3 regions of the Streptomyces sp. NBC_00872 genome follow, and region 3 is predicted to be linked to each of the others. Evidence: riboswitches for the same ligand, from Rfam matches in the RefSeq annotation. Region 3 holds a riboswitch; each other region holds the start of a gene.
The links. Region 3 has a riboswitch for cobalamin ahead of OG214_RS29775 (cobalamin biosynthesis protein). Riboswitches for the same ligand answer to the same signal wherever they lie in the genome.
Positions count from the first base shown of each region.

Region 1 (3,270 bases), 3.9 Mb from region 3:
AGAGCGCGGCGGCCTCGGCGGAGTCGAAGGGCAGCCGCTTCTTGAAGAAGACGTCCTGGAGACCCATCGCGCCCAGGCCCACCGGACGCCATTTCGCGTTCGAGCCGGCGGCCTGCTCGGTCGGGTAGTAGTTGATGTCCACCACCCGGTCGAGGAAGGTCACGGCCGTACGGACGGTCTCGTCGAGCCGCTCCCAGTCGATCTCGCCCGACTCCAGGACGAAGGCGCCGAGGTTGACCGAGCCGAGGTTGCAGACGGCCGTCTCGCCGTCGTCGGTCACCTCCAGGATCTCCGTGCAGAGATTGGAGGAGTGGACGACGCTGCCGGGCTCGGCGGTCTGGTTGGCCGTACGGTTCGAGGCGTCCTTGAAGGTCATCCAGCCGTTGCCGGTCTGGGCGAGGGTACGCATCATCCTGCCGTACAGCTCGCGTGCGGGCAGGGACTTGCGGGCCAGACCCGCCGCCTCGGCGGCCCGGTACGCCGCGTCGAACTCGTCGCCCCACAGATCGACCAGTTCCGGTACGTCGACGGGGGAGAAGAGCGACCACTGGCCGTCCGTCTCGACGCGGCGCATGAACTCGTCGGGGATCCAGTGCGCGAGATTCAGATTGTGGGTGCGCCGCGCGTCCTCACCGGTGTTGTCCCGCAGCTCCAGGAACTCCTCCAGATCGGCGTGCCAGGTCTCCAGATAGACACAGGCCGCGCCCTTGCGCCGGCCGCCCTGGTTGACGGCAGCGACCGAGGAGTCGAGGGTGCGCAGGAACGGGACGATGCCGTTGGAGTGCCCGTTGGTGCCCCGGATCAGCGAACCGCGCGAGCGGATACGGGAGTACGAGAGGCCGATGCCGCCCGCGTGCTTGGAGAGCCTGGCCACCTGGTGGTAGCGGTCGTAGATGGAGTCCAGCTCGTCGCGCGGGGAGTCCAGCAGATAGCAGGAGGACATCTGGGGGTGGCGGGTGCCGGAGTTGAAGAGCGTCGGCGAGGACGGCAGATAGTCCAGCCGGCTCATCAGCCGGTACAGCGCGGCGACCTCCTCCAGCGCGCGCACGCTCTCGTCCTCCGCGAGGCCGGACGCCACGCGCAGCAGGAAGTGCTGCGGGGTCTCGATCACCTGACGGGTCAGCGGATGGCGGAGCAGATAGCGGCTGTGGAGCGTGCGGAGCCCGAAGTAGCCGAAGCGGTCGTCGGCGGCGGGGTCGATCAGCTGGTCGAGGCGGTCGGCGTGGCTCGTGACGAAGGCGGCCGTACGGTCGGCGATCAGGCCCTCGCGGTGACCGGTCGCGACCGACGCGGAGAACGACACGGCGCCCTGGCCGGCGGCCTCGTCGGCGATGGCGCGGGTGAGCAGCCGGGCGGCGAGCCGGGAGTACGCGGGGTCCTCGGAGATCAGCCCGGCCGCCGCCTCGGTGGCGAGCCCGCGCAGCTCGGCCTCGTCCGACGCGGCGTTACGGCCCCGGAGCGCGGCGGCGGCGACCCGGACCGGATCGGTGTCGGGCAGATCGGCGGTCAGCTCCGTCAGGGTCCGCAGCAGAACGGCCCCGGGGCCGTCGGCGGGCCCGGCAGCTCCGGTGGTCCCGGCAGCTCCGGTGGTCCCGGTGATTCCGGGGCGGGCTGAAACCGGGGCTGAAACCGGGGCTGAAGCCGGATCGGCTGGCGCGATGGTCACGTGGTGCTCTCCCTCGCTCGGCTCCGGGCCGGCGCGGGGGATACGGGGGCGCGCACAGCCGTACGGGCCCTCCCCGGGCAGCACGGTGTACGGCGTCCACCGGCCCAACCGCGAGGCCCGGACGTCTCGGCGCCCGGATCGGTCGAACCGGACGCACCGTCGGCAGGTATTCGGACTCGCGGACATGACAAAACACGCCACAGCACACCGTTGCGGGACAGTTCCGGATTCCCACCGGATTCCCCTGCGTCGACAGCGAGGTCGAGCATACATCTGGTGGGTGGTCGCTGCGTCACCCCCCAGATGTAGTGTCGTGCGTCGGTTCGGTGCTTGTTGTCGGCCTCGTCCGTTCCGGGCGCGCGCCGCATACGGAAGGGCCGCCGCGGCTTCCTTCCGGGAGTCGCGACGGCCCTTCCATGGCCGTACGGGCGGGCGTACCGGCGGTCAGCGCACCGGGTGGCTCCGGGGTCAGCGCACCGGGTCGCCCGAGGTCGCCGCCGGGAGTTCCACCTGGACGCCCGGGTCGCCCGCGTCCGCCGTGTAGTCGGACGGGGCGGTCTCGTCGACGCCCTCGGGGGCCTTGAGCGCCCGCATGACGAAGGTGAGCACCACCGTCACCACCACATTCAGCACGAACGCGGTGAGACCGATGTAGCCGATCTCCCCGAGCCCCGGGATCTCCGCGGAGGAGCCGCCGAAGTGCTTCTGGGTGGGGCTCGCGACGCCGTACGCCGCCGCCGTGCCGTACACCATGCCGACGCCCCAGCCGACGAGCAGCGCCCAGCGGTGGAACCAGCGGGTGAACAGCCCGCCGACCAGGGCCGGGAGCGTCTGGAGGATCCAGATCCCGCCCAGGAGCTGGAAGTTGATCGCCACCGTCTTGTCCATGGTGAGGACGAAGGCCAGCGCCCCCACCTTCACCAGCAGTGAGACGATCTTCGAGACCTTCGTCTCCTGCGCCGGTGTCGCGTCCGGCTTGATGAAGTCCCGGTAGATGTTGCGGGTGAAGAGATTGGCCGCCGCGATCGACATGATCGCGGCCGGCACCAGCGCGCCGATACCGATGGCCGCGAAGGCCACCCCCGCGAACCAGTCGGGGAACATGGTCTCGAAGAGCTGCGGGATCGCGAGCTGTCCGTTCTCGACCTCGATCCCGGCCGCGATCGCCATGAAACCGAGCAGCGCCAGCAGACCCAGCATCAGTGAATACAGCGGCAGGATCGTGGTGTTGCGGCGGATCACATCGCGGCTCCGGCTGGACAGTGTCGCCGTGATGGAGTGCGGATACATGAAGAGCGCGAGCGCGGAACCGAGCGCCAGCGTGGCATAGCCCCACTGCCCGGCCTCGCCCGGCACGAGCGCGCCGCGTGGCTGGCCGGTCACGGGGTTGGGCTCCGCGAAGGCCTCGCCCGCCTTGGCGAAGATGTCGTCGAACCCGCCCAGTTTGATCGGGATGTAGATGATCGCCACGGCGATCACCAGATAGATCAGGGTGTCCTTGACGAAGGCGATCAGCGCGGGCGCGCGCAGCCCGGACGAGTAGGTGTACGCGGCGAGCACACCGAAGGCGAGCAGCAGCGGGAGGTCCTTGATGAACCAGTTGG
Region 1 is NZ_CP108806.1:3,114,834-3,118,103, reverse strand. Features, by position in the region: gene OG214_RS13195 (ribonucleoside-diphosphate reductase subunit alpha) at 1-1,666, opposite strand, end outside; cobalamin riboswitch at 1,810-1,952, opposite strand; gene mctP (monocarboxylate uptake permease MctP) at 2,135-3,270, opposite strand, start outside.
Region 1: linked by a shared signal. The riboswitch ahead of OG214_RS13195 (ribonucleoside-diphosphate reductase subunit alpha) and the one ahead of OG214_RS29775 (cobalamin biosynthesis protein) in region 3 are both predicted to bind cobalamin.

Region 2 (3,270 bases), 3.1 Mb from region 3:
GCCGCGTCGCCCGCTGCCCCGCGCACCGCCTTGCCCGCTGCCCCGCGCACCGCCTTGCCCACCGGCTCGTGTACCGCGTTGCGTACCGCCCTGGGCGACGACTCGCGCCGATGTCAGCAGCCGCCACTGGGCCGCGCTCAGCCGTCCCAGCGGCGCGTGGACGGACAGGGCCACGGTGCCGTCAGGGGAGTGGATCGCACCCGGAAGCGGAGGCTCCCCGTCCCCCGGGTGGGTTTCCGCTGCGCGAGCCGCTGCGCGGTCCGTTGTCGAGGCTGCCGCGCGATCCGCTACGTACTCCGCGGCGATGCCCGCCTCCGTCAGCCGCGACGCGACCGCCACGTCCAACCCGTGGCCGGACGGCAATTCCCGTACCCGCCAGGCGCCGGAGCCGCCCGCCTCCGCCACCGTGAGAAACGTCTCCGCGGCCAGCAGGGCGGCCCTCGGGGCGTCGGCGGCGTCCACACGGAGACCCGACCGGTTCGCCCCGGTATATACGACCGCCGTGCCGTCGCGCCGTGCGAGCAACGTCACATCCGCGCCGAGGGCAGCCACATCCCCGCGGCCGTCGTCCAGTGCGAACAGGAAGCGGCCGGAGAGAGCCGTCGCCGCTTCGCTCGCGCACAGGAGATCGTCCAGTTCCCGAGCCCACAACTGCGGTCGCCCGACACGGGATCGACCGTCGAGTCCGCCCCCGAGTCCGTTCGCGAGTGCGCCGCCTTCCCGGACCTCGCCCCCGAATCCGTCGAGACCGGCCAGCGGTGAGGCGACGATGTTCCGGACCCGCTCATGCCGTTCGGAGGGCAGCAGCCCGGCCTCGTACAGCAGGTCCGCCAGTTCGGCGCCGCAGTTCGCGTCCGCACCCAGCCCCCGGAGCTGCACATTGCCCCGGGACGTGATGTCGACATGTCCGTCGCCCAGGCGCTCGGCCGCGCTCGCCAGCACCTCCACCTGACGGTATGTCAGCAGCCCTCCGGGAAGGCGAAGTCGGGCCAGCCGTCCGTCGTCCGCCGCGTGCAGCCTCAGCGCTCCGGGACAGGCGTCACCGGCCTCCCGTACGGGGCCCCGCACAGGATCCGGAACGGAAGCCCGCGAGGGTTTCCGCGGGACAGCCCCCAGGGGAGCCCGCGAGGGAGCTTCGTCCCGGTTGGCGGGCGTTGGCGAGGTGGGCGGCATGGCGGCGAGCATACCCACGTACCTCCGCGTCCCATCCTGGCCGCCCAGGCGCCCTCCCCGCCCGTGACCTGCTGCACCTACTATGCAGACGACGGGTCCGGTGCCCGTCAACGCCAACGACGGCGTCAGGGGAGGAAGCCCGGTGAGAATCCGGCGCGGTCCCGCCACTGTGAGCCCGGCAGCAGCCGGGTGAGCCAGGAACTCCCGCCGTCCTCCCTACCGCCCGGGGCGCGGACCCCGAGGAAGGCAGACGCCGCATGATCCTGCTCCTGTCGACGTCCGACACCGATCTGCTCAGCGCCCGTGCGGCGGGCGGTCCGGTCCCGTACCGGTACGCCAACCCGGCCCGGCTCGCGCTCGACGAACTGCCCGCGCTGCTGGAGGGTGTCGGCCTTGTCGTCGTACGGCTCCTCGGCGGACTGCGCGCCTGGCAGGACGGGATCGATCTCCTCCTCGGCGACGGCGCGGCCGACCGAAGCGCCGACGCGGACGGGGACGGGGACGGGGACGCGGACGGGCCGGCGCCCCGCACGCCCTTCGCCGGCCGTCCGCCCGTCGTGGTCCTGACCGGCGAACAGGCCCCGGACGCCCAGTTGATGGAGGCCTCCACCGTCCCCATCGGAATCGCCGCCGAGGCGCACGCGTATCTCGCCCACGGCGGTCCGGCCAACCTGGAGCAGCTCGCCCGCTTCCTCTCCGACACCGTCCTGCTGACCGGCCACGGCTTCGAGCCGCCGGCCGCGGCGCCCACCTGGGGCCGGGCCGAGCACCGGGGAGAGCACCGAGCCGAGCGTCACGCCACTGCGGCCAGTCACTCCACCGCGGGCAGCCAGGCCGCAGGCAGTGACGCCACCGCGGGCAGCCCGGACGCGGTCCGCCCGCTCGTCGCGGTGCTCTACTACCGCGCGCACCATCTGAGCGGCAACACCGCCTTCGTCGACACCCTGTGCGACGCCATCGAAGAGGCCGACGGCCGCGCCGTCCCCATCTACGTGTCCTCGCTGCGCGCGCCCGAGCCCGCACTGCTGGAGGCGCTGAGCGGCGTCGACGTCATCATCACCACCGTGCTCGCCGCCGGCGGCACCCGGCCCGCCGAGGCCTCGGCGGGCGGTGACGACGAGGCATGGGACGCGGGCGCCCTGGCCGCGCTCGACGTACCGATCCTCCAAGCCCTGTGCCTCACCACCAGCCGCGCCACCTGGGAGTCCAGCGACGAGGGGCTGTCCCCGCTGGACGCCGCGTCGCAGGTCGCGGTGCCGGAGTTCGACGGCCGGCTCATCACCGTCCCGTTCTCCTTCAAGGAGATCGACGAGGACGGCCTTCCCGCCTACGTCGCCGACCCCGAGCGCTCCGCCCGTGTCGCCGGAATCGCCGTACGCCACGGCCGACTGCGCCACCGTCCGAACGCGGACAAGCGCCTCGCGCTGGTGCTCTCCGCGTACCCGACCAAGCACTCCCGTATCGGCAACGCCGTCGGCCTGGACACCCCCGCCAGCGCCGTGGCCCTGCTGCGCGAACTGCGCGCCGAGGGCTACGACTTCGGTGACGAGGAAGTCCCCGGTCTGGAGTCGGGCGACGGCGACGAGCTGATCTACGCGCTCATCGAGGCCGGCGGCCATGACCAGGAGTGGCTCACCGAGGAGCAGCTCGCCCGTAACCCGGTCCGTATCCCGGCCGCCGACTACCGGCGGTGGTACGGGAAACTCCCCGCCGCGCTGCGGGAGTCCGTCGAGGAGCACTGGGGACCGCCGCCCGGCGAGATGTTCGTGGACCGCAGCCGGGCCGCCTCGGGCGGGGACCCGGACGGTGACATCGTGCTCGCCGCCCTCCGGCGCGGCAATCTGCTGATCCTCATCCAGCCGCCGCGCGGCTTCGGCGAGAACCCCATCGCGATCTACCACGACCCCGATCTGCCGCCGTCGCACCACTATCTGGCCGCGTACCGCTGGATCCAGGCCGACCGCGAGGACGGCGGCTTCGGCGCCGACGCCATGATCCACCTCGGCAAGCACGGCAATCTGGAGTGGCTGCCCGGCAAGAACGCCGGGCTCTCGGCCGCCTGTGCCCCCGATGCCGCGCTGGGTGATCTGCCGCTGA
Region 2 is NZ_CP108806.1:3,879,604-3,882,873, reverse strand. Features, by position in the region: gene OG214_RS16565 (cobalamin biosynthesis protein CobG) at 1-1,173, opposite strand, end outside; cobalamin riboswitch at 1,249-1,397, shown strand; gene cobN (cobaltochelatase subunit CobN) at 1,770-3,270, shown strand, end outside.
Region 2: linked by a shared signal. The riboswitch ahead of cobN (cobaltochelatase subunit CobN) and the one ahead of OG214_RS29775 (cobalamin biosynthesis protein) in region 3 are both predicted to bind cobalamin.

Region 3 (3,270 bases):
TGCCTGGGTAAATGGAACACATCACACTGCTGCTCGCGATCGTGATCGTGACGGCGCTCGTGTTCGATTTCACGAACGGTTTCCATGACACCGCCAACGCGATGGCGACGACCATCTCGACCGGCGCCCTGAAGCCCAAGACCGCGGTGGCCATGTCCGCCGTGCTGAATCTGGTCGGCGCGTTCCTCTCCGTGGAGGTCGCCAGAACGATCTCCGGCGGGCTCATCAACGAGAACGGCATCCGGACAGAAGTGATCTTCGCGGCGCTCGTCGGCGCCATCCTCTGGAATCTGCTCACCTGGCTCGTCGGTCTCCCGTCGAGCTCCTCCCACGCCCTCTTCGGCGGACTGATCGGCGCCACCCTGATGTCCGTCGGCACCTCCGGGGTCAACGGCGGTGTGGTCATCACCAAGGTGCTGATCCCCGCGCTCGCCGCGCCGGTCGTCGCCGGTCTCGCGGCGCTGCTCGCCACCAGACTGACGTACCGTATCGGCCGCCGCACGGACGACAAGGCCACCGCCAAGGGCTACCGCGCGGGCCAGATCGCCTCCGCCGGTCTGGTCTCCCTGGCGCACGGCACCAACGACGCGCAGAAGACCATGGGCGTCATCACGCTCGCGCTCGTCACCGGCGGTGTCCTCTCCCCCGGCTCCAACCCCCCGCTGTGGGTCATCGTCTCCGCGGGCACGGCGATCGCGCTCGGTACGTACCTCGGCGGCTGGCGCATCATCCGCACCATGGGCACCGGTCTCACCGATCTCGGGCCGCAGCAGGGCTTCGCGGCCCAGACCAGCGCCGCGACCGTCATCCTCGCCTCCTCGCACCTCGGCTTCTCGCTCTCCACCACCCAGTCCTGCTCCGGCGCCGTGATGGGCGCGGGCCTCGGCCGCAAGGGGGGTGTGGTCCGCTGGTCCACCGCCACCCGGATGTTCGTCGCCTGGGGACTGACCCTGCCCGCCGCGGGTCTGGTCGCGGCCTGCGCGGAGTTCCTGACCGGTCAGGGAAGTTGGGGCGTCTCGGTGGTCGCCGCACTGCTCCTCGCCTTCTCCGGCGCCATCTGGCTCGCCTCGCGCCGCCGCCCGGTCGACCACACCAATGTCACCGACGTCGACGAGGACGAGGCCGGGATCCTGGCCGACGGCATCACGGCCGTCACCACGTCGACCACGACAGCGGCCGGTGCCGGTGCCGGTGCCGGGCACGATCTGTCGACCACCATTCCGTCCCCTCCGGGCGGCTCCGGTGAGCCCGCCCGCACCGCCACGGTCTGAACCCCCCACGGTCCAAGGAAGAGCGAACGTATGAAAATCGACTGGGCAGCGCTCGGCGCGGTCTTCGGGGTCAGTCTCGTGGCGACCGTCGCCCTCGTGGGTCTGTTCACCCTGGGCGTCGTGGGTCTCGCCAAGCGGGAGCCGGGCTCCCTGGCTCTGGCGCGCACGGGCGCGTACGCCTGCTTCGCCCTGTGCGCCGGGGCCGTGGCGTACGGGATCTGGCTGATCGTCGCCTGACCCGGGTCCACCCGCCGATGTGGGGCTTCGCACACTGTCCCGTCGCAGGTCAGCGATGAGTTGACGGCTGTTCGCGGGGCGTGGTGGACTGCCGGGGCCATTTACGGCGGCAGAAGAGGAAGCCGGTGCGAATCCGGCGCGGTCCCGCCACTGTCACCGGGAGTCTTCTCCCGGGAGCCAGGAACTCTCGCCGCCGCACCACGTCGAGCCGGGGCGCGGACCCTGAGTGAGGACATTTCGCCATGCCTGGCTGCGGTTCTGCCGTCGTGCGCGGCGGCGGTTCGGCCGCCGAGCGGGTCTTCGCCTACGGCGCGGCCCTGGGGCTGCTGGGCGACCAGGTGTTCGCCGATCCGCGCCGGGGCCATCCGGTGGCCGCGTTCGGCCGGGCGGCGGGGGCCGTCGAGCGGATGCTCTGGCACGACCACCGCGGCTGGGGCACGCTGCACACCCTGGTGTGCGCCGGAGGCGCCGCAGGGCTCGCGATCGTCGCCGCGCGGGGTACGGAGACCGTACGGGCAACACGGGCCACGCGGGCCGTACGGAGCAGCCTTGCCGCCTCCGTCGCGCTGACCGCCCTGGCCACCTGGTCCGTCGTCGGCGGCACCTCGCTCGGCCGGGAGGCACGCGCCATCGGCGCGGCGCTCACCGCCGGGGACATCGAGCTGGCCAGGGAGCGGCTGCCGCGGCTGTGCGGGCGCGATCCGCAGGCACTGGACGGACAGCAACTCGCCCGCGCCGTCGTGGAGTCCGTCGCCGAGAACACCTCCGACGCCGTCGTGGGCGCGCTGGTGTGGGGGGCGATCGCGGGGGTGCCGGGGCTGGTGGGATTCCGGGCCGTGAACACGCTGGACGCGATGGTGGGCCACAGGTCCCCCCGGTACCGCCGGTTCGGCTGGGCGTCGGCCCGGCTCGACGACCTGGCCGGCTGGCCGGGGGCCCGGCTGACCGCCGCGCTGGCCGCCGCGGCGGGCGGCGATCCGCGCGCGGCCCTGCGGGCGGTACGGCAGGACGCGCGGAAGCATCCGAGCCCCAACGCGGGCCCGGTGGAGGCGTCGTTCGCGGGCGCGCTGGGCGTACGGCTCGGCGGGACGCTCGCGTACGGCGGACGGGTGGAGCACCGGCCCGTACTGAACGGCGAGGGGCGGCCCGTGGATACGGCCGACATCGAGCGGGCCGTGCGCCTGTCGCGCCGGGTGAGCGGATACGCCCTCGCGGTCTGTGTCGCAGGCCGGTTCGCGTACGGCGCGATACGCCGCCGTACCACGGACACGCGCCGCCGTACGGCGGCCACGGGAAAGGGACGTGGATGAGCCGGGGCGGGCGCGGCGGGGGCCTTCTGGTGGCCGGGACCACCTCGGACGCGGGCAAGAGCGTCGTCACGGCGGGGATCTGCCGGTGGCTGGTGCGCCGTGGGGTGAAGGTCGCGCCCTTCAAGGGGCAGAACATGTCGCTGAATTCGTTCGTGACGCGCGAGGGCGCGGAGATCGGACGGGCGCAGGCGATGCAGGCCCAGGCGGCCCGGGTGGAGCCGACCGCGCTGATGAATCCCGTCCTGCTGAAGCCCGGCGGTGACCGCAGCAGCCAAGTGGTGCTGATGGGACGGCCGGTGGGTGAGCTGAGTGCCAGGGGGTTCTTCGGCAGCGCCGAGGGGACCGCGCCGGAGAACTCCGCCACGGGGAACGCCCTTGCCGGGAACTCGTCCGCGGGCGGGGCGACTTCGGGGCAGGCGCTGCGCGGTGGACGGCGCGAGGCGCTGCTCGGG
Region 3 is NZ_CP108806.1:6,969,330-6,972,599, reverse strand. Features, by position in the region: gene OG214_RS29785 (inorganic phosphate transporter) at 12-1,271, shown strand; gene OG214_RS29780 (hypothetical protein) at 1,302-1,508, shown strand; cobalamin riboswitch at 1,584-1,715, shown strand; gene OG214_RS29775 (cobalamin biosynthesis protein) at 1,751-2,818, shown strand; gene OG214_RS29770 (cobyric acid synthase) at 2,815-3,270, shown strand, end outside.